Regions from separate parts of the Pseudoalteromonas espejiana DSM 9414 genome, predicted to be linked through region 3. Evidence: predicted binding sites of a transcription regulator. Region 3 holds the regulator's gene; each other region holds the start of a gene.
What was found. The regulator sigma-54, encoded in region 3, starts transcription at its own class of promoters, with help from an activator protein. The targets are predictions, from matches to a motif close to GTTGGCACGNNNNTNGNNT.
Positions count from the first base shown of each region.

Region 1: flgJ (flagellar assembly peptidoglycan hydrolase FlgJ) is a predicted target of sigma-54. The motif match lies at 3,809-3,827, and genes of this name have one in related genera.
Region 2: PESP_RS02750 (DUF3192 domain-containing protein) is a predicted target of sigma-54. The motif match lies at 4,762-4,780, and genes of this name have one in related genera.

Region 1 is NZ_CP011028.1:2,763,719-2,771,489, reverse strand. Features, by position in the region: gene flgE (flagellar hook protein FlgE) at 1-200, shown strand, start outside; gene PESP_RS12670 (flagellar basal body rod protein FlgF) at 377-1,120, shown strand; gene flgG (flagellar basal-body rod protein FlgG) at 1,142-1,930, shown strand; gene flgH (flagellar basal body L-ring protein FlgH) at 1,951-2,634, shown strand; gene PESP_RS12655 (flagellar basal body P-ring protein FlgI) at 2,646-3,740, shown strand; gene flgJ (flagellar assembly peptidoglycan hydrolase FlgJ) at 3,865-4,875, shown strand; gene flgK (flagellar hook-associated protein FlgK) at 4,877-6,922, shown strand; gene flgL (flagellar hook-associated protein FlgL) at 6,925-7,771, shown strand, end outside.
Region 2 is NZ_CP011028.1:612,530-620,300, reverse strand. Features, by position in the region: gene PESP_RS02785 (EAL domain-containing protein) at 1-190, opposite strand, end outside; gene PESP_RS02780 (GNAT family N-acetyltransferase) at 214-615, opposite strand; gene PESP_RS02775 (DUF3283 family protein) at 618-821, opposite strand; gene PESP_RS02770 (type 2 periplasmic-binding domain-containing protein) at 1,021-1,716, shown strand; gene PESP_RS02765 (DUF1289 domain-containing protein) at 1,740-1,985, opposite strand; gene PESP_RS02760 (lysophospholipid acyltransferase family protein) at 2,088-3,215, opposite strand; gene PESP_RS02755 (D-2-hydroxyacid dehydrogenase) at 3,704-4,648, shown strand; gene PESP_RS02750 (DUF3192 domain-containing protein) at 4,827-5,207, shown strand; gene PESP_RS02745 (diguanylate cyclase domain-containing protein) at 5,275-6,180, opposite strand; gene PESP_RS02740 (PAS domain-containing hybrid sensor histidine kinase/response regulator) at 6,164-7,771, opposite strand, start outside.
Region 3 is NZ_CP011028.1:3,213,252-3,221,022, reverse strand. Features, by position in the region: gene PESP_RS14620 (zinc-dependent metalloprotease) at 1-1,025, shown strand, start outside; gene mgtE (magnesium transporter) at 1,046-2,404, opposite strand; gene PESP_RS14610 (HPr family phosphocarrier protein) at 2,551-2,823, opposite strand; gene rapZ (RNase adapter RapZ) at 2,864-3,709, opposite strand; gene PESP_RS14600 (PTS sugar transporter subunit IIA) at 3,729-4,181, opposite strand; gene hpf (ribosome hibernation promoting factor) at 4,186-4,473, opposite strand; gene PESP_RS14590 (RNA polymerase factor sigma-54) at 4,501-6,000, opposite strand; gene lptB (LPS export ABC transporter ATP-binding protein) at 6,070-6,795, opposite strand; gene lptA (lipopolysaccharide transport periplasmic protein LptA) at 6,792-7,340, opposite strand; gene lptC (LPS export ABC transporter periplasmic protein LptC) at 7,330-7,771, opposite strand, start outside.

The sequences.
Region 1 (7,771 bases), 450 kb from region 3:
TTGACTCTGGTGAGCCAGTAGCAGGTGAAGCCGGTTCAGGTACTTTTGGTAGTATTAATTCATCTGCGCTTGAGCAATCAAATACTAATCTAACAAACGAGTTAGTTGATTTAATCACTGCCCAACGTAATTACCAAGCTAACTCACGAGCGCTTGAAGTTAACTCAACAATCCAGCAAAGTATATTGCAGATTCGATAAGTTAAACAAATTTTCACTTACTTTATTAGGCTGCATTTTTGCAGCCTTTTTTATGCCTATGCCGCTATTTTTATCGTAGCTGAGTCCTTTCAATATTCTTCATAAATTGCGTCAAATTTAATCTGGCATCTATTTTGCATTTGTTAGTCTAGAGATTTTTTATGTGAGTCGATGTTATGGACAAAATGGTCTACATTGCGGCCTCTGGCGCTAAGCAAAGCCTGCAGGGGCTAGCCCTTAAAGCCAATAATTTGGCAAACGCAAACACCACTGGTTTTAAAGCCGACTTTGCACAAGCGCGTTCAATGCAAGCGTTTGGCGAAGGGTTGCCAACGCGTGTGTTTTCAATGCAAGAGCGCCCAGGTTCAAATATGACATCTGGCGGCATTATCGAAACTGGTCGTGATTTAGATATTGCAATGAGCGATAACGCATGGCTTGCCGTTCAGGATGACTCAGGTAACGAAGCATATACAAAAGTAGGCACGCTCAACATTACTGCGCAAGGTATGTTGGTAACAAGTCATGGTCGTCAAGTAATTGGCGAAGGTGGACCTGTTATTTTACCAGTCCCTATTGAAAAAATAGGCTTTAGTGAAGATGGCGCCATACAAGTTCGCCCGCAAGGCGCACCAGCAAATTTTTTAGAGGAAGTAGACACGCTGCGCGTTGTTGAAGGTAATAGCAGGCAGCTCGAAAAAGGCAACGATGGTCTATTTAGGCCTGTACCAGGGCAAACCGTCGATACCTCAGCAAATGTAAAAGTTTTAAGTGGTGCACTGGAGATGTCTAACGTTAATCCAGTTCACGAAATGGTCGATATGATCAACCACCAACGTCAATTTGAGTTACAAGTAAAACTAATGAAAACAGCTGAAGAGATTGACGAACGTCAAGATCAGTTGATGCGCATAGTTTAACTTTAAAATGAGGGCATAATTATGAATCCTGCATTGTGGATAAGTAAAACAGGGCTAGACGCTCAACAAACTGATATTTCAGTTATTTCAAATAACTTGGCGAATGCCAGCACAGTAGGTTACAAAAAAAGCCGCGCTATTTTTGAAGACTTACTGTACCAAAATATTAACCAACCTGGTGGCCGTTCATCACAAGATACTGAGATGCCGTCGGGTTTAATGCTAGGTGCCGGTGCAAAAGTCGTTGCCAACCAAAAAGAGTTTACACAAGGTAATATGCTTACCACCGAAAACTCATTAGATTGGATGATCTCCGGCGAAGGTTTTTTTGAAGTATTACAACCTGACGGCAATATTGCCTACTCCCGAAACGGGCAATTTACCACCGATGAAGACGGCCGCATTGTCACCTCTGGTGCTGGTTTTGTTGTGCAACCAGAAATGAACGTACCAGATGATGCGCAGTCAATCACTGTTTCTCAAGATGGTGAAGTGTCGGTGCGTGTAGCAGGGCAAGCCGACAACGTGGTAATTGGTCAGCTTACAATTAGTGACTTTATCAATCCATCGGGTCTTGAGCCAATTGGACAAAATCTTTACACCGAAACCGCTGTTAGTGGTGCGCCGGTACAAGGTAATCCAGGAGTTGAAGGCTTGGGCACAATTATTCAGGGGTCGCTTGAAACATCAAACGTAAATGTGACCGAAGAGCTGGTAAACCTAATAGAAACACAGCGTGTTTACGAGATGAACTCAAAAGTAATTTCAGCCGTTGATGAAATGATGAGTTACATCAATCAGCAGTTATAACCGAATACAAGGGGATATTTATGCGTAATATTATTTTATTTGCAGCAGGCACCTTATTTTTAAGTGGTTGTGTGTCTACTCAAAATAGTGAGGTGGTTCAAGACGATCCTTATTACGCACCTATGTACCCAGAGCCTGTAGCAGAGCCTGTTGTTGCAACAGGGTCACTGTTTAACACTAATACATTTAATGATTTGTATTCAGATAAAAAAGCACTCAGAACCGGCGATATAATTACCGTTAAGCTTGAAGAGTCAACTCAAGCTACAAAAGCCGCTAAAACCGAAACCGACAAAGAAACTGACGCTAGTCTCGACCCCGTTATTGGCTTAGGCGGTTTACCTGTAAATATTGGTGGCGATAGCATTCAATTTGGTATTGGTAGTGATTCATCGTTTACGGGTGATTCTAAATCTAATCAATCAAATAGTTTAGTGGGTGATATTTCGGTAAACGTTATGCGTGTTTTACCAAACGGTAACTTAGTTATACGCGGTGAAAAATGGCTCACACTTAATACCGGTGAAGAATTTATTAGGCTTGAAGGCTTAGTGCGCCCACAAGATGTAAGTGCAGACAACACGGTAGAATCAAACCGAATAGCAAATGCCCGAATTCAATATTCTGGTAAAGGGCAAACACAAGAAGCACAAAGCCCAGGTTGGTTAACGCGCTTCTTTAGTAGCTCATTATTTCCGTTTTAGAGGACAGTAGTATGAATAGCATTAAAGCAATTATTTTGATCATACTGCTAGGCTGGCAATTTTCTGCCAGTGCAGAGCGTATTAAAGATGTATCTATGGTTGAAGGCGTACGTGCTAACCAACTCGTAGGGTATGGGTTAGTCGTGGGCTTACCTGGCACAGGAGAGCAAAACTCATATACGCAACAAAGCTTTAGAGGCATGTTAAACAGCTTTGGTATTACGTTACCTTCAACACAAAGCCCTAAAATTAAAAATGTAGCCGCTGTTGCGGTACATGCAGAGCTACCACCTTTTAGAAAACCTGGTCAAACAATCGATATTACGGTTTCTTCAATTGGTAGCGCAGGCAGTTTACGTGGTGGTACATTGTTGCAAACCTTCTTAAAAGGGGTTGATGGTAACGTGTACGCAATTGCACAAGGTAGCTTAATTGTAGGTGGCTTAGGCGCCCAAGGACTTGATGGCAGTAAAGTGGTTATTAATACACCTACGGTAGGGCGTGTACCAAATGGCGCAACCGTAGAGCGAGAAGTTAAGAGCCCTTTTATGCAGGGTGACTACATTACGTTTAACTTAAACCGCCCAGACTTTACAACCGCCAAGCGGTTAGAAAAAACCATTAACGATTTAGTTGGCCCAAGTAGTGCACAAGCTATTGACGCCGCATCGGTACGTGTTATTGCACCGCGTGATGCATCACAAAGAGTGTCTTATTTATCGACCCTAGAAAACCTAGAATTTAAACCTGCTGACACCTCTGCCAAAATTATTGTTAATTCGCGAACAGGGACCATTGTTATTGGTAAAAACGTAAAGTTACAACCTGCGGCAATCACTCATGGTGGGCTAACAGTTACTATTGCAGAGCAATTAAATGTATCTCAACCAAACCCATTAGCTGAGGGTGATACTGTGGTAACTCAGCAAAGCATTATAGATGTAAACCAAGATGACTCTCGTGCGTTTGTTTTTAACCCGGGCGTTAGTCTTGATGATTTGGTTAGGGCCATTAATGAAGTAGGCGCAGCACCTGGTGATTTAATGGCTATTCTAGAAGCCCTTAAAGAGGCTGGCGCTATTAACGGGCAGCTCGTAGTTATCTAAAATTATTAAAAGCTCGGTATTACAGTAATGTAGCCGAGCTTTTTAATAAAACCCTCCTTTAAAATACCTTTGGCTTAGTTTTTGCATTTCATCAAGTATTATTCATTGTTGTGTCAAAAAGCTGATGGAAACAAATCACCTCGATAAGCAAAACTTTTTTGATTTAAGTAATCTAAATACTTTACGTCAAGACGCTTTAAATAGCGGTGATGCATCTACTGATGCCTCAAAAGCGGCGCTTAAAAAAGCAGCGGCACAATTTGAAGCAATTTTTACGCAAATGCTGCTAAAAGGGATGCGAAAAGCCAACGAAGCCTTTGAAGACGAAGACAGCCCATTTAATTCAAGTGGTGTAAAGTTTTTTGAAGAAATGCACGACCAGCAACTTTCTTCTGAGCTTTCTTCAAATGGGTCTTTAGGGTTGGCTGATTTAATTGTTCAGCAGCTCTCACCAGAGGCAGAAAACTTTATGCCAGGTTCGGTACTTAGAACCACGAGCGATTTTATCAGTGATAAACGCGCAGGCTCAGAGCTCCCTTACGAAAAAGCATCAAGTGCTACTGTAGTTAATACAGACGAATCAAAAGTAAGTACTGTTGTATCAAATAATAAAGCCCCTACAGAGCAAGCACCTGCATTTAACAGTGCCGAAGAATTTGTAAGCACAGTGTGGGAGCATGCTAAAACAGCGGCCGAAAAAATAGGTTTAAACCCTGCCGTTATGGTTGCCCAAGCAGCACTTGAGACTGGCTGGGGCAAGCACATTATTAGTAAAAGTGATGGCGGCAGTTCAAATAACTTATTTAATATTAAATCTGATAAAAGCTGGGATGGTGATAAAGCCAGTAAAGTAACGCTTGAATTTGAACAAGGTACGCCTGTTAAAAAGCAAGCAAGCTTTAGAGCTTACGATTCAATTAAAGAAAGCGTAAACGACTTTGTTGACTTTTTAATGCAAAACCCACGCTACGAAGAGGCCCTTCAAAATACCGCAAAGCCGCATGAGTTTTTAGACTCATTACAAAAAGCAGGCTACGCAACCGATCCTAATTACGCGAGTAAAATAAAAAAAGTGCTAAATAGCAGTGAGCTTAAAAATATTGCAACAAGCGCGTTTGCCCAAGGAGTGAAGTAATATGTCGTTTAGTTTATTAAATATTGCCAGTGCTGGGGTACGTTCAAGCTCTGAGCTTTTACAAACGACCAGTAAAAACATCACCAATGTAAATACAGAGGGCTACGTACGTGAGCGAACTGAATTTACCACTATGGTTGATAATCAAGTAGGGCGGGGCGAAACATATAGGCTTTTGAACGAGTTTGCCCAATCGCAATTAAATCGCGACACCTCTAATAAATCATTTTTTGATCAGTTTGTTACAGAGGCAAATCGAGTAGATACCATTTTTTCTGAAGAGTCTAATAATTTATCAACCGGTATCAATTCGCTTTTTAACAACGTACAAGAGGCTTTAAATCAGCCTTCTTCATCGGTTGCTCGCTCATTAGTAATGACCGATGCGCAAAGCCTAGTTGATCAAATGGATAGGCTTTCAGGGATTGTGCTTGAACAGCAAAGCATAGTGAACGAACAACTTGAGATTTTTTCTGAAGAAGCCAATTCGCTCATACAAAACATTAATACGCTAAACCAAGAAATAGCCGTTGTTAACGGAACAAACAACGCATCAGACGCAAGCTCTATTTACAATCAGCGAGATTTAGCAATTCGTGAACTATCAGAGCTCGTTGATATAGAAACTCTTGATGGCCCTAATGGCGAAAAGCTTGTTTTTATGGGCACTGGCGAGTCGTTAGTTATGGAAAATGGGACCTTTAACTTGTTTTCACTGTCGGGCGATCCCGATCCTAATTTTAAAGAACTCACACTTGATGTGAATGGCGGCAAAGCTGTGCCGCTTGAAATAGATGCGAGCAAACTTAAAGGCAAAATTGGCGGCTTATTGGCGTTTAGAGACGACATGCTTGTACCGGCACAAAATCAAATAGGCCAAATGGGGTTAGCAATTGCCGATGCGTTTAACGAGCAAAATAAACTCGGTATGGATGCTAATGGCGAGCTAGGCGGTGATATATTTAATATACCTACCGTGGGTGGTTATGCGTACCAAGCTAATACCGGCGGTGCCAGTTTAACAGCCACTCTTGAGGCCGGTAAAGGCAGTGAGCTACCCGCTAGTGACTTTATTGTAAAGTACAGTGACACGAATGAAGTTGAAATTTACCCCATTGATAATAAAGGTGAGAAGATTAAAGATGCCAGCGGCAACGAAATTTTTACTACTGCAGCTGTTGATACAGCAACAGGTAAAGTCAATTTAAAAGACAACAGTCCGGCAAATGATGGTTTAGATTTGTTTGGATTAGAAATTACGCTCGATATTGCTAAGCTACCTAGTGTTGATGATCGATTTATGGTCAAACTTAACTCTCAAGCATCAACAAGCTTGAAGCTTGCAACAGGGCGCGCAGAAGACTTAGCACTGGCATCGCCTATTCGTACAGCAAATAGTATAAATAATACAGGTACTGCTACTATTTCAGCGGGAGAAGTAACAAGTGTAACATCGGGTGGTTTTAGCACAGCTCCTGGTTTGACCAATGGCAGTATTACCCTAGTTAAAACAGGCACTGCAAACGAATATCAAATTTCAGATGAGAATAACGCGGCAACAACAATTATTATTCCACCGCCAGGTAATAATGTTATATCTCAAGCAGGAACGCCATACAGCGATTATGGTTTTGATTTTGATATAGAAGGTACACCAGCAACAGGCGACACTTTTACTCTTGAATTTAATAAAGGCGGCTTTGATGATAACCGTAATGGTTTAAAGCTAGCTGATTTACAAAATGGCGAATTAGTTCGTAAAAATGTAGTAACTACATCCACTGCCGACAATCACGACACATTTAATCAAGCCTATTCAGGCTTAGTGAGTGATATTGGCGTAGTAACCGGCCAAGCCATTACCAGTGCAAGTGCATTTGATGCGCTTGCTCAGCAATCAGAAGCGTGGTATGAGTCGCTCTCGGGTGTAAACCTAGATGAAGAGGCTGCCAACTTACTGCGTTTTCAGCAATCATATTCAGCATCAGCTCAAGTGTTAGCTGCTGCTCAAGAAGTTTTTAACACCTTATTAAGTGCGGCGAGGTAATTATGCGTTTATCAAATAACTTAATGTATCAAAACAATATTAATAAAATACTTCAAAACCAACAAGGAGTTAATAAAGCACAAGAACAAGTAAATACACAGAAGCGGATCCTAACAGCGTCTGACGATCCATCAGCTATGTCTCAAGCATCACTTTATTCTGATAAAATACAAATAAATGAGCAGTATGAAAAAAACATAACCATGCTTTCTAGTCGCTTAACTAATGAAGAAACCGTACTTGATAATATAAAAAGCTCATTAGAGAGAGCGCATACATTAACTATCCAAGCTGGTAATGGAGCTTATTCCGATGTTGACCGTGAAGGAATCGCAGAAGAACTAAAGTCGATACAATCGACAGTACTCGATTTAATGAATGCTAAAACAGAAGATGGTAAATATCTTTTTTCTGGATATCAAGATAATACACCTGCTTATAGTTATAACAGCGCGCATCAGAAGTATGAATATGGTGGAGATCAAGGACTGCACAAAATAAAAATAGCCGAAGGTATCGATATAAAATCAAGTGATAATGGATTTGATGTTTTTGAAAAAGTACAAGCTAGGTTAAATGTAAGCTCAAATGATGGTGTAGTATCAGGTGGAGTACTCGACTCTAAAGTTTACGTTAAAGAGCAAGGACAGTTTGAGAGCTTTCATAGTGCTGAATATGATCCTTCAGGCGCTAATAATACCTACAATGTGATAACAACAGCAGGGTCCCCTGCAACTTATACAGTTGAGCAAGGAGGGAATGTTTTAGCCAGTGGTAATCTATCTGATGGACTTATTAAATTTAACGGGCTCGAAATAAGTATTTCACCTGTCGCTACGGGGCAAGTGG
Region 2 (7,771 bases), 1.1 Mb from region 3:
CGTAGCGGTTTAGTCCACCTTCGGTAGAAAGCCACAAATAACCATTATTATCTAAAAGCATGGTATTTACGTAGCTTTGTGAAAGGCCTTCGCTTGGGGATAAACGTTTAACTTGTGCGCCTACATGGCAGCTTACAATAGCGCTGAGGGCTATAAAGCAACTAATGATCCAGTTAACGCCTTTACTCATGGCTTATTCCATATTTTTTATTGTTATGGGGACTTTAGGGCTACTATATCTCTATGAGCATAAATATCAAAAAGTGCTTTTAACTCAGGAGTGTAAGTTAATACTTGGCTAAAACCAATACCACAGTATAGGGCCGCAATATTTTTATAAGCAAAAGTATAAAGTACCGCACTTTGCTGCTTTACAACCGTGCTTATAAGTTGCTTTGCAAGCCCTTTATTACGATGTTCTGGTGATACAAAAACCGTAGATAAAAATAAAAAATTGCTTTTTTGTTGCACCCGACATGCAGCAACTATTTGCATATTGCTGTAAACAACCCATGCGCTATCTTGCTTGTTTGCACGTCCTCGAACGCTATAACTTGCATAAAACTTATTTACTAATGGAGTTTTAAGTGCGTCTATTTTTTGTACTGTGTACATGTTTAGCTTAGCATTAACGCCAGATACTGCTCAAATTGCTGCTTTAAAAACATTTGCTCCGCTACCGGACGGCTATGAATAGCGTTATAAACTTGCTCGCGTGTTTTTTTATTACGTTTTATTTGGTAAGCCCAAAATGAAGCCTCGTAATCTAACTGAATTTGATATTTTTGCTCGCGTGGCAAGGCACATAAATTAAAACTCACAAACACTCCTAAGTACGATTATTAATACGTAATTATTATACTTATAAATAGCACTAATTACTGTTTAAAAAGCGACAATCATGGGCAAAAAGCATGCTATTTGCTACTATTCGCCCTCGTAATTGACCTTGTTATACCAATCTGCTTAATTAAGTAATCTATTTCAGGATTGGTATTATTATATTAAACGGAATTAACCTTGCAGTCACAAATTAATACTTTGTTTTTATTAATAGTTTTGCTTTTTAGTAAAGTCGCAGTAGCTCATCATAATAGTGTTATATTTAATCGCCCAACCGACTCACCTCAGGCCAGCTATGCTTTAGCTTTACTATCACTTGCCTATAAAGAGCTTAATTACGAAATTCACTTAATTGATTTTAGCCGACAAAATGCATTATTGGCTGCCAATAATGGTGTATTAGATGGTCAACTTGGTCGCGATATTAGCATTGAAGCAGAAAATAAAAATCTCATTAGAGTCAATTATGTATTATTTGATTACAAGCTAATGCTATTTAAAAACTGCCAACCAAACACCCTAAATATGTTACAAAACGTGGCGATTTTATCAGGCTATCCTGTACAACAGCATTACTTAGAGAGTACGCACTTTAAAGGTAAAGTGATTGAAGTAAAAAACATTTCGACCCAACTTAATCTACTGGCACAAAAAAAGGTAGAAGGCGCTATTATGCTTGACTTTGTATTGCCTAAAGCTAATTTAGAATTACCCGAAACCTGTATGCAAAAACAACTTTTAAATACGTTTTCGCTGTACCACTACATCCATAAAAAACATGCAGAATTAGCGCCTAAGCTATTAGCAGCATTAAAAAAATTAAATAATAACGGCACCACTCAAGCTCTGCGGGCAAAGTACAATTTACATTAATGCATACTAATTTAACTACACGGTTAAAATTCAAACCCTTGTTGTTTTTCAATAGTTGATTGCTGTTGTGCTTGCTGGCGTTTTTGTAAATAACGCTTGTAACGTTGTTGGCATAGGCTCAATACCTTCTTTTTTTGTGCATTGGTAAGCGTATTCCAGTTAAAGCGTTCATCGCGGCTTCGGTAACAACCTTTACAATACCCTCGGTTATTTACTTGGCAAATACTTTTACAAGGACTGGGAATATCAAATATTTCAATTTGTTGCATTGCCCCTCCTCAGTAAAATAATTGCTTTATATGAGTATAGCGTTATTTATGCGCAAAAAAAAAGCAGCGTAATGGCTGCTTTTAAAATCTGAGGCTGTATTACTACTTGAGCTCTTCACTTATTTGCGTTTTGCGTTGAAATGGCTTTGCATACATAGCCAAAACTAGCGGTTTTAATTCTTCTGGCACAAGTGCTAAACGCTGCTCAAAAGTAGCGGTGTCGGGTTCATCAATAACAGCTTGTTTGCAGCCACCAGCAATGTAGTTTCCTGGGTGCAAATAAAACGAGTCTACAATTTGTTTATCAATTGTTTGCGCAAGCTCATCTGCATCATTACAGTCAGTATCAATAGGCTTTCCGAATGCTAAATGTACATGCCCTTTAGCTGTGCTGAAACCTTCAACAATACTGGCTATATCTTCACCGGCTGATTTTACATATTCGCCGTGGTGCTGTTTATGATAAAGCTCTTTTGCTTTTGCAATAGCGCATGGCTCGTACTGATACGAAATAGACACAGGAACAATTTTAAGCTCTTTAATGTATTCACCAAACTCTTTCTTTTGCTTGCGCCCATTAAGTTGAAGCATTTTTAACAGCGCCGGATCTGTTTGATCAAATCCATCTTTAGCACGCCCTTCTTTTTGTGCAATCCAGATAGAGTTTCCAGCGGTTAAAGAGTCATAAATATAAGATGACAACTGCGTAAGTGCTTTAAGCATCTCTTTTGGTGCTTTAGCTGAGCGCTTTACAATAAAGCTTTTATTTAACCGCATAAGCTCTGTGATGTACGGAATTTGCAATAGGTTATCACCAATGGCTATACGTACTGTTTTCATTTTATGCTGATATAAACCCCAGTTTACAAGTGCAGGGTCAAGCACTATGTCACGGTGGTTTGATATAAATAAGTAAGCCTGCTGTGGGTCTAGCTTATCAAGTCCCGAAAACGTTACTTTAGATGTGGTGCGCTTAACAAGCTTATCTAAATACTGCGCAACTTCGTTTTGCACATCTTCAACGGTTGTAAATTTGCCCCATTTTTTTCGTAACTGGCTTCTCACCAGTGTGCGAGCAATAAAAGGCATAGCGGATATAAAGCGTGGTAAATTGTACTTAGCTATTACATCAATAAACGCGTTATCGTTAATTAACCGCGCTAACGAGGCCGCAACTTCATCGTCGTTGTATGGTCTTATGTCTGCGTACTTATCTTCTAATTCACTCATTACTGCATCTACAATGTTAAAAAACGGCACGTAAAAACGTACCGCTTATATAATAATTTGATTATAACTCAGCCACTCTTAAATAAGAAATAGCCACTAAGGCATGCTTACTTATCTTAATTGTGTTCATTAACTGTATGACCACACAAAGGAGCATTGGTGCACTGTTTTTATAAATTAACTGAGTGCTAGGTTAAACTTATTCACTCTTATACCTGCCCAGCTATTTAGCAGGGTAAAATATCATGATATGCCTTATTCAGTGGGCAGACCAGCCACATTAATTAACCCTGTGTATATTGCATAGGTATTTTGCGTCAAAGCGACTCTATCTCTGCTTTATTAAAATACCCATCACGGGGTTAAATTTAACCTCAAAAAATAAATACACCTAATCATTTGGTAGTAATAGCATTAACAAAGGGATTTTTTCGTAGTACCTTAGCTCCTCTCGCAATTTTATTGTACGCATATTGATAGGACACACGATGAAAATCACCATTCTCGATAACGCCACTTTAGCTAAAACATCTTTAACCTGTATTGAAGAATTAGGCGAGCTCACTACCTATGAGCTCACATCGCCAGAACAAGTTGTAGAACACAGCCAAGGCGCTGATGTGCTTATTACCAATAAGGTGGTATTAAATCGTGACACCATTAGCCAACTTAAACAGCTAAAATTAATTTGTGTAAGCGCAACAGGTACTAATAACGTAGATTTAAAAGCCGCTGAAGAATTTGGAATTGCCGTAACAAATGTTGCTGGTTACTCAACGCCTTCTGTTGTGCAGCATACCTTCTCGTTAGTTACTAACTTACTTGGCAACACACACCGCTACCAAGCTGACTGCCAGCAAGGTGCATGGCAAAAAAGCGAGATGTTTTGTAGATTAGACTACAGCTTTAACGATTTACAAGGCAAAACCTTTGCCATTATTGGCGGCGGTACACTCGGTAAAGGGGTGGCTAACGTAGCGCAAGCATTTGGTGCCACAGTAGTGATAGCTGAGCGCAAAGGTGCCCCATGTAGAGAAGGTCGCACGGCATTTGAAGAAGTTCTAAAAACAGCCGATATTATCAGCGTACACTGCCCGCTTAGCGATGAAACCCGCGACTTAATATCCCTTGCAGAACTTAAAATGATGAAGCCAAGCGCTATTATTATTAACACAGCCCGCGGCGGAATTATTAACGAAGCTGATTTAACCACAGCACTTGAGCAAAACTTAATTGCGGGTGCCGGCGTTGATGTGCTGACCAAAGAGCCTGCAGAGCATACAAACCCACTTGCTAATTATACAGGTAACAACCTATTACTTACTCCGCATATTGCATGGGCAAGTACTGAGTCTATTGTGCGTTTAATTAACGAGGTTAGCTTAAATATAACTGCATTTAGCAACAACGAGGCACGTAATCGCTTAGTTTAAAAGGTAGTCGTTAAAAAAACTAAAATATGGCTGTTTTTACTAATGTTTTTTATAAACACACATTTAAAAACAGCCTTTAAAATTTAACCATTTGAATTTTAATGAATTATTATTTTGGCCTGTTAATTGCCTTATATGAGTAAATAAATTAATAAAAACTTATTTAAGGAAGACAACAATGAAAAAATCTTTATTAGCTGCTGCACTTATCGCCCCATTTTTAACCGGTTGTGTTATTGCCGTATCAGATGGCGAAGCCGATTCACATTGGGCAGGCAGTGGCTCTTCTAGCTGGCAACATCATCATAAAAAGAACCGTGAAGTGATTGCCGACTTAAAAATGGATAGCAGCTACCAGTCGGTGTTAGCACAATTAAAAACACCTAGCTTTACTGAGCTACTAAAAAAAGACGACGATGTATACCAAGTTCTTTTTTATGCTACCCACAGTATTCACTCTGATAGCAAAACTACAAAAGATGAATGCACACCGCTAGTATTTAAGAATGATAAATTAGTAGGTGTTGGTGAAAGTGCTTTAAACATGATTGCAAAATAATAGCGCCTAGTAAAAAGCAAAAAACGCCACAATAGTGGCGTTTTTTTATATATTTAATACCTTTTGGCTACAAATTAACAGCGAAAACTTGATCTCGCCCTGCATCTTTCGCGGCGTATAAACCTAAATCTGCTTGTTCTAGTAAAGCTTGCTCTGCACTTGCATTGCCGTTTTCCATACTCGCGATACCAATACTTATCGTTATGTGCTCTGCATTTAAAGACGCTTTATGTTCTATATTAAGATCATGAACCGCTTTTCTTAATTTTTGTGCAAATGCCTGTGCTTGTTGTTTATTCACATCAGGTAAGACTGCAGCAAACTCTTCACCACCATAGCGCGCTATAAAGTCAGTACTTCGCTCACATTGAGCAGCGAGCGCTTGGGCCACTTGCTTCAAACATTCATCACCAGCACGATGCCCATAACAGTCGTTGTAACGCTTAAAATGATCGATATCCATTAACAAAACAGATAAGCACGAACCATTGCGCTTGCTTCTACGCCACTCACGCGAGAGGTTTTCGTCTAGGTAGCGCCTGTTAGGGATTTCCGTTAAGCCATCAATAGAGGCAAGCATTTCAAGCAAATCATTTTTTTGCTTAATAAGTAACTGATTACGCACTCGCACTTTTACTATGGATGCATTAAATGGTTTGGTTATGTAATCCATTGCGCCAAGTTCAAGTCCTTTAGCTTCGTCTGTATGGCTATTATTGGCAGATATAAAAATAATAGGAATAGATTGAGTAATCGGGTTTTCTTTTAGCTGTACAAGCACTTCATAACCATCAATACCTGGCATCACTACATCGAGTATGATTAAGTCCACTTGATTAGATTTAGTAAAAGTGAGTGCTTTTTCGCCGCTATCAACTAAAAATACGTCGTGATCTTGACCCAATGTTTTTTCAAGCACTAGCCTATTTAATGGATCGTCATCAACAATCAATATTTTAGCTTTTTTCGGCATCCCGCCCCCCTAAGGTTTCAATAAAAATGATCACTTGCTTTAACTGTACTACTAGCTCTTTTAAAGTTTGCTGAATAGGTTCATTTGTGGTTTTAAGGTGCGTTTCACATTGTTTTGCACACAGTGAAAGCCTTATAAATCCTAAGTTTCCTGCAACCCCTTTTATACTATGCACTAAGCGTACCACCTCATCTTTTTGAGTATTCTCTTCAATTTGCTCAAGTTGGGTTTCACATAGTCTTGCAAATTTACCAACCATAGTGGCTAGTAAGTTCTCGTCAAAATTAAATTGTGTTAGTGCAAATGTTTGGTCGTAAAACTTAGGCTTAGCAAAGTCCACATCCCTTATTGCGTCAAGCAATACCGATGCAACAACTGGCTTAGTTAAATGCTTGTTCATGCCACTATTTAAAGATCGTTCAACATCTGCAGGTTCGCAATGCGCAGTTAACGCAAAAATAGGCAGTTGGCGGGCGTCAAACTGTTGGCGAATTAACTGCGTAGCTTGGCAGCCATCAATATGCGGCATTTGCACATCCATTAAAATTAAATCAGGTTTTAATGTTTGTAATAGCTCTATTGCATCAGGTGCATTGGTTACTGTTATTACATTAACGTGCGCTTGTTTTAGAACACTACCAATAATTTCTAAATTTAAAGGGTTATCGTCAACCGCCATAATAAGAAGACCCGATACATCCTTTTTTATTTCCTCAATTTTTTCATGCGGCTTTATTAACTCACGTCCTTTGTTAGCATTTAGGTTAAACAAACGTTGAGTTAACGCCGTTGCTTTAACATGCTGCGCATTAATTTTTGTTGTATTTGGCAAAGCTAAGGTGTGTTCGTGGTTAATAACAACCACAGGGTAAGAGTTTGAAGTAAGTGTTTCGTTTATAGACTCAATACTTAATAATTCACTTAACGTTGTTTCATCAACAATTAACTGCTGCGCATCTGCAAGCTTAATAGGATAGCGAAGAGCATCCTCTAGGTTAATAGCCTGCAATTGCGAGTACGCATTAACAACTTCATTCAATTGCTGCGTTTCATCGCTAACAATTGCTAAGGTATTAGGTAAAAATTCGGTATTTTTAGTGTTATCGACCGCAAGTGAAAGAGTAAAGTAAAACTCACACCCTTTACCTTTATCACTATTAATGGCAATTTCTCCGCCCATTAAAGCCACACCGTGCTTAACTATAGCGAGCCCTAAACCAACCCCTTGGTGAATGCGTGTTGAAGACTCATCGCCTTGTGTAAAGGCATCAAATAATCGTCTTTGGTCCGCTTTAGCAATACCTACGCCACTGTCTATCACATGAAAACAAATACGTTGCTGCTCTAGGGTGTCATTTTCTTCAAGCTGCATTTTTAAGGTTATGCTGCCCTTATCGGTAAATTTAACGGCATTAGTCAGTAGGTTACCTAATATTTGCTGTAAGCGTATTGAATCACCAATAAGTGCAGGGGTAATTAGAGGGTCTATTTCGATATTAAAAGTTAGCCCTTTATTTTGGCATAGCGGCGCCGTTAGGCTCTCGCAGATATCAATCAGTTCAACTAAACAAAATGGCACAAGCTTAAGCTG
Region 3 (7,771 bases):
CATGGGATACCCAAGTAATTAAATATGGCTACAGCGACTTTACCAATCAAGACGAAAGCGCTGAACTGGCAGCAATATTAAAAGAGAATAAAGCCAAAGGCCTTGAGTTTATATCCGACAGTGACGCGCGAGCAAAAGGTGGCGCTCACCCAACAGCCCATTTATGGGATAACGGTGTAAACCCATCACAGGAGCTTTTAAGAGTGCTTAGTGTGCGTAAAAAAGCGCTTTCGCAGTTTGGAATAAATAACATTAAAACGGGTGATGCACTCTCGCAATTAGAAGAAAAGTTAGTACCGCTTTATTTGTTTCACCGCTATCAAATTGAAGCTGCAGTTAAGTTAATTGCAGGTGTCAATTATGAGTACGAACTACGAAATGATGCGCCTGCAAAAGGCGCACAAGTTGTTGCTAAAGAGCAGCAACAAGAAGCCGTGAACGCTATTTTAGCCACGCTTAAGCCAACCAATTTATTATTACCTGAATCGGTGTTAGCGCTTATTCCGCCAAAAGCATATGGGGAGTCTAAATCACGCGAAAGCATAGCAGGGCGTACAGGCTTAACGCTTGATGCTATGGCACTACCTGAAGTAGCTGCGCAGCATAGTTTATCGCTTTTATTAAACCCGCAGCGCTTAAATCGGTTAGCGCAGCAACAGGCACGCAATATTCAATTTTATAGCTTAGATGAGTTGCTAGAGCAGCTTTATAGCCAAGTGTTTAATGTATCTGCGCCTAATACTATGAAAGGAAAAATTACTCAGCGCGTGCAATTTTTAACTGCAAAAACAATGGCTGATTTAGTTGCAAGCGATAAAGTGAGCCCAGAAGTACAAGCGCAGCTACGTTATTATTTAGTTACGCTGAGTGAAGATTTTAATCAAAACTCAATGTTGAGCCATACAAGTAGCGGAGAAAGTGCTTTTAAGCAGTATTTAGTTGAGCAAATAAAGCTATTTTTAAAAGAGGGAAAATGGCCTAAAAACTTTACTGATTTACCTATACCGCCAGGTTCACCAATTTAACGTTTAAGCAGTGTGGCTACTTATACAAGTAGCCATGTGGCTGTGCCTAAAAAGGCAAAAATACCAACTATATCGGTTACCGTTGTAAGCACTACACTGCCGGCAAGTGCTGGGTCTATATTCATTTTTTTCAGTAAAATAGGAATACATGCACCCGCTACACCGGCTACAACTAAATTCATAAACATCGCGAACGCGAGCACGCCACCTAACATAAAGTCCCACTGCCATAATGCAATAACACCGGCAATAAGTAGAGACCAAATAACACCATTTAATGCGCCAATAGCGAGCTCTTTTGCCATTAAAAAGCGTTGATTGGTTTGGTTTATATGGCCCACGGCAATACCACGTATAACCAAAGTTAAAGATTGGCTACCCGCTACGCCCCCCATTGAGGGCACAATACCGTTAAGCACGGCTAAGATTGGCAGTATATCGAGGGTACTTTCGAAAAAGCTTGCTACAAATGCAGCTGCAAGGGCGGTTAGTAAGTTAACCCCTAACCATACAGAACGTTTTTTCGAGCTTTTTAAAACCGGTGCAAAGGTGTCTTCTTCATCATCAAGACCCGCTAAGCTTAATAAGCTATGCTCAGCGTCTTCACGTATTACATCAACAATATCATCAATGGTAACACGCCCTAGCAAGTGTGCGTTATCATCAACTACCGGTGCAGATATCCAGTTATGACGCTCAAATAACTGAGCAACCTCACTTTCATCCATAGAAATAGGAATCGACTCACAGTCTTCATCCATTAAATCTCGTACTATTTTTTCAGGTGGATTAGTTAAAAGTGTACTGAGCGATAATGCGCCTAAAAAGCAATTATGTTTATCAACAACGTATAAATCATCAGTGCCTTCTGGCAGCTCACCTCTGAGCCTTATATAACGCAGTACTACATCAAGTGTAACGTCTGGGCGAATGGTCACCGTATCGGTGTTCATTAACGCACCCGCTGAGCGCTCTTGGTATGAAAGAGCCTGAGTGGCTCTTTCACGGTCTTGGGTGTCCATAGCCCCAACAACATCTTTATAGACAGTATCAGGGAGACTACGTAGTACTTCACCTAAATCATCGTGCCCCATATCCTCGGTGGCAGCGGCAATGTGTTCAGGCTCCATCTGCGCAATAATACCTAAACGTACATCCTCAGAGAGCTCTTCTAGCACATCACCTTGTACATCTGGGTCAACCAGCTGCCAAAGCATGCGTCTAATTTTATGTGGTGAGGATTCGAGTAAAAGGGCAGTATCACACGGGGCCGTTTTTGCTAGCATGCGTCTTACTTGAACAAATTGCCCACTATTAAGTGATTTAGTCACCTGTTTTAATTGTTGCAGTGGGTAGTCTTGTTCAAACGCTTCTGGCATTGGCATCCTAAATTTTTTTATATACGACGGGGGAGGCGATTAACCACATCGCGATTAATCTAATTAAATACTATTCATTTACCAAGCTACACAAACTGATCAGGGCATAAAGCGAAAATGTTTGAGCAAGCTAAGTAATTAAACGTTTATTCTTGTTCGTTAAATCGTTGTGCAATTAACTGCCCAACAGCGTGGAGAGCTTGTTCTGAGTCTGGGCCTTCACATACAACTTTAACTTCTTTACCTTTACTACTTTCGAGTAGCATTAAGGCTAATACGCTATCACCAGCGGCTTCTTTATCATCTTGATGTAAGGTTATTGTAGCATCAAATTGCACGGCTAATTGTGCAAGCACCGTTGCAGCTCTGGCGTGTAAGCCTAATTTGTTTTTTATTAAAAACGTGTCTTCACAGCGCATAAATTACTATACCTAAACTGAACAGGTTATTATTTTAAGGTTATTTTTCTTGCTCACGATGACGAATTTTTACATTAGGGTGCGTCATAGCAAAGCTTTCACCAATGGCTTGTGCCAAATACACCGAGCGATGTTGCCCGCCAGTACAACCTATAGCAATTGTTAAATAACTGCGGTTGTTACGCTCTAAATGCGGTAACCAAGTTTGTACAAAGGTTTGAATTTGCCAGGTGAATTTTTGCACTATGCTGTGATTTGCTAAAAAGTCTTTTACAGGCTGATCGAGCCCTGTTAAAGGCTTTAATTCTGGCTCCCAGTGCGGGTTTGGCAAAAAGCGAGCATCAAATACATAATCAGCTTCTTTTGGAATACCATGTTTAAACCCAAAAGATTCAAACGTCACAATAAGTTGTTTATCTTTTTTACCCAGTATTTTTTCACGGATAGATTCGGCTAATTGGTGCACACTTAAATCAGTGGTATCAAGCATAAAATCGGCGCGTGTGACCAACACATCAAGCAGTTCTTTTTCTTTTTTTATTGCTAAATCAAGTGGTAACGAATCAATTGATAGAGGGTGTAAGCGGCGCGTTTCAGAAAAGCGTTTGATCAGTGTTTGATCGTCACTATCTAAGTAAAACAGTGTTGGTTTTGCAAAGTCAGGAAGGTATTCAAGAATATCGTTGAATTCGTCTTGTTGTTTTGGGATATTACGCACATCAATACTGACCGCTATTTTGTCGTAGTTATCTGATACGCTGCGTACCAAAGAGGGCAGTAAGTTTACCGGAATATTATCTACGCAATAATAACCCAAATCTTCAACTACGCGCAAAGCAACCGACTTTCCTGAACCAGAACGGCCGCTTATGATAATCAACTCCATTTATCGCCCTTAGTATTTACTACGATTGTTCAACAATAACGTTATACAGCTCAGCATCGGTTTTTGCACTGCGTAGCTGTTTACAAAATTCTTTGTTGCTCAGTTTATCAGCTATAGTTGCTAGAGTCTTTAGGTGCTGCTGGTTATCACCATCTGGTACGATGAGTGCCACAAAAATATCAACCGGGCAGTTATCTATCGCATCAAAGTTAACAGGTGTATCGCTAACAAGTACTAATGCAAGCGGCTCTTCTACGCCACCCATTCTGCCATGAGGAATCGCGATTCCTCGGCCAATACCTGTGCTACCTAGTTTTTCTCTGCTTGCTAATGCGTTGAGAATATCTTGCTGTGGTAAATAAGGTAATTTTTCATGAGCGAGTTCGCTAATGAATTCTAAAATTCTTTTTTTACTACTAAAAAGGACCGCAGCTTTGCTGCAGTCCTGGCATACTAATGTACTTAATTTCATAATATTAGTGTCTAGCGAGCTTCTCTTTATGTTTAATAACTTGGCGATCGAGTTTATCAATCAACGAGTCTATTGCGGCATACATATCTTGGTGCTCTGTAGAGGCAAATAAGTCTGCGCCACTTACATGAATTGTCGCTTCAGCTTTTTGGTTGAGTTTTTCTACATCGAGAATGACATGCACATTGCTAATATGATCTGAGTGCCTTTCCAGCTTTGCAAATTTATTATTTACATAGTCTTTAAGTGATTCAGTTACTTCTACGTGACGACCAGTTAGGTTTAGTTGCATAAGCATTTCCTCTTTGTTTTTTACGTCTTATATCAAACTCTTTCTCTGATTTGACGGTGGAATAGCTAGCGATTCACGGTATTTTGCTATTGTGCGTCTAGCTACTTTAATTCCTTGCTCTGCCAATATATCCGCAATTTTGCTATCACTCAATGGTTTAGCTGAGTTTTCCGCGGCAATTAGCTTTTTAATCAAGGCGCGTATTGCTGTAGATGAGCACTCACCACCGTTTTCGGTGCTTACATGGCTTGAGAAAAAGTATTTAAGCTCAAAAATACCACGTGGTGTATGCATATATTTTTGCGTAGTTACACGCGAAATTGTCGACTCGTGCATTTCTACCATTTCAGCAACATCGTTTAATACCATAGGCTTCATGGCTTCAGGGCCATGTTCAAAAAATGCCTGCTGCTGTTTTACAATACAGTTAGTTACTTTTAATAGCGTATCGTTTCTGCTCTCTAGGCTTTTAATAAACCATTTAGCTTCTTGCAGGTGAGAGCGAATAAATTGGCTATCACCCGAAGATTTTACGGTACGCGACATAGCCGCATACTGACTATTTACACGTATTTTTGGCATGCTATCTGGGTTTAACTCAACCACCCAGCGGCCTTTAATTTTTTTAACCGATACATCAGGTATAACATACTCAGACTCTTCCCTCACTATGGTATCAGCAGGTTTTGGGTTGAGAGTGTGTATTAATGTCATTACCTCTTTAAGCTCATCTTCTTTGAGCTTTGTTTTCTTCATTAATGTACGATAGTCGCGAGCTGCTAATAGATCAATATGATCGGTTAAGATCATTTTTGTTTGTTCTATTAAAGGTGTATCTTTATCAAATTGATTCAACTGTATACATAAGCACTCTTGTAGGCTTCGTGCTGCAATACCTACAGGGTCAAATAATTGAATTCGCTTTAAAACAGCTTCAATTTCATCAAGTTCAACTTCAACGTCATCATCGTGCTCTTGGTTAAAGCTTTCTAAAATTTCTTCGCAGCTTAACGTTAAAATACCTGAGTCATCTACAGCTTCTACAATGGCAATAGCAATTGCTTCGTCGGTAGGGCTAAAGGGTGTAAGTTGAAGCTGCCACATTAAATACTCATGAAGCGTTTCGGTAGAAGCACCTTGGTAAATAGACTCATCTTCTGGCATTGGGCCTGATGAAGCTGCAGGCGCGGCGCTCATGTATTCATCCCACGTAACATCCATTGCCATATCATCGCTAACGGTGTCTTTATTTAAAGCTTCACCGCTGTCTTGTTCGTATTCGCTGGCTGAATCGTCAGTTGATGCGCTTACGGTTACATCATCGGTGTCTGCTTTTTGCTCGTTTTTTCCAGCCGAATCTTCCGTGTAATCTTGCTCTTCAACTTCTAATAGCGGGTTGCTATCAAGTGCTTCTTGTATTTCTTGCTGGAGATCCAATGTACTGAGCTGCAGCAAACGTATCGCTTGCTGCAATTGTGGAGTCATTGTAAGTTGCTGGCCCATGCGCAGCTGTAATGATTGCCTCATGTATCTCTAACAATCCTTTTATGTTGTTATAATTAATATTAGCAGATGCTCAAAGGAGTGGCTTGATTGTTACAGCCTAAATTGCTCGCCTAAGTAAACATCGCGCACAGTTTTGTCGTTTAATACGTGTTCTGGAGTGCCAGATGCAATTAGCTCCCCATGAGAAACAATGTAGGCTTTTTCACAAACATCAAGGGTTTCTCTTACGTTGTGATCGGTAATTAGTACCCCAATCCCACGATTTTTAAGATGTTCAATTATTTTCTTTATATCTAACACTGAAATTGGATCAACACCAGCAAAAGGCTCATCCAATAAAATAAATTTAGGATTTGCGGCTAATGCGCGGGCAATTTCAACGCGGCGACGTTCGCCACCAGAAAGCGCCATACCTTGGCTGTCGCGAATGTGCTGAATACTAAACTCATCAAGTAGGTTGTTAAGCGTTTCTTCTCTAGCGGCTTTATTAAGCTCTTTTCGCGTTTCTAAAATCGCCATTAAGTTTTGATAAACTGTTAACTTTCTAAAAATTGATGACTCTTGTGGTAAATAGCCAATACCTAAGCGAGCACGGCTGTGCATAGGTAATAACGTAATGTCGTTATCATCTATTGAAATTTTACCTTTATCGCTAGGAACTAGGCCTACAATCATGTAAAACGTGGTGGTTTTACCTGCACCATTAGGGCCTAGTAAGCCAACAATACTACCTGCTTGAACTTCTAACCCAACGTTTTTTACAACTTGGCGACCTTTATAGCTTTTTGCTAGTAATTCTGCTTTTAAGGTACTCATGGTTGGCCTTCGTTACCTGTTTTATCTTCTGGTTTTGCTTCAACAGGTACTAAAATAGTGTGTACGCGATCTGTTGAGTTTTCGTCTTTTTCAGCGCTAATTAGCTGTTGTTCCATGTCATAGGTAATGCTTTTTGCATTAATTTTTTGACCCGCTTGGGCAACTTCTGCATCACCTACAAGGGTTAAAAAACGCTTAGCTACATCGTAGCGAACTTCGTTAGCACTGGCGCTCATTATAGTGCCATCGTCTTGTTTTTCTTCAAAGTATGCAGGGCTGCCTGTGGCAATTAGTAATTGCTTGTTATCACCTAAGTCTTCGCGTTTATGCACTTCAAGACGGTCGGCTGTAATTTTGCGGCTACCATGTACAATTTCTACATTTTTTTCAAAAATACCTACATTTTCTTTTAGTTGACCTTCTTGGCGGTCTGCACTAATTGAAATTTGGTTCGCAGGTGGCGGTGTTTCAGGTTCAGCTGAAGAGGCGCTAAAAGCCAGCACTAACGATGGAATTATTAAAATTTTAGTAAGTTTATTGGTCATAATATATTGTTCGCGTATGGTTAATTAGTTTTATTACTTCGGTTTTTAAATCGGCTTCTAGGCCTTTACCGACAATTTTTAAGCTGGGTCCAGTTACAACCACCGGTTGCTCTGAGCGCATTGTTAGCGCTTTAATGTCGACTTCGATGTTGTCGGCATTAATGTTATCTATCATGGCGTTATCAACTAAATTTTTGGCAACTACATTGCCTTCTAAAATAAGTTGTTTGTCTTCATATAAGGTGGCTTCGTCAGCATTTATACGCCACGTTTGTTTTTCGTTATATAGGGTAAAAATTGGTTTTTCAAAAAAGGTAAACCCAAGTTGTTGGTACAGCTCCATTTTAGCTGCAGTCACTTTGTGATTTATTTTACCTTGCTCATCGTAAGAGGTTTGCTTTAGCTCTATGGCGGTGTAGTCGGGTTTAGCT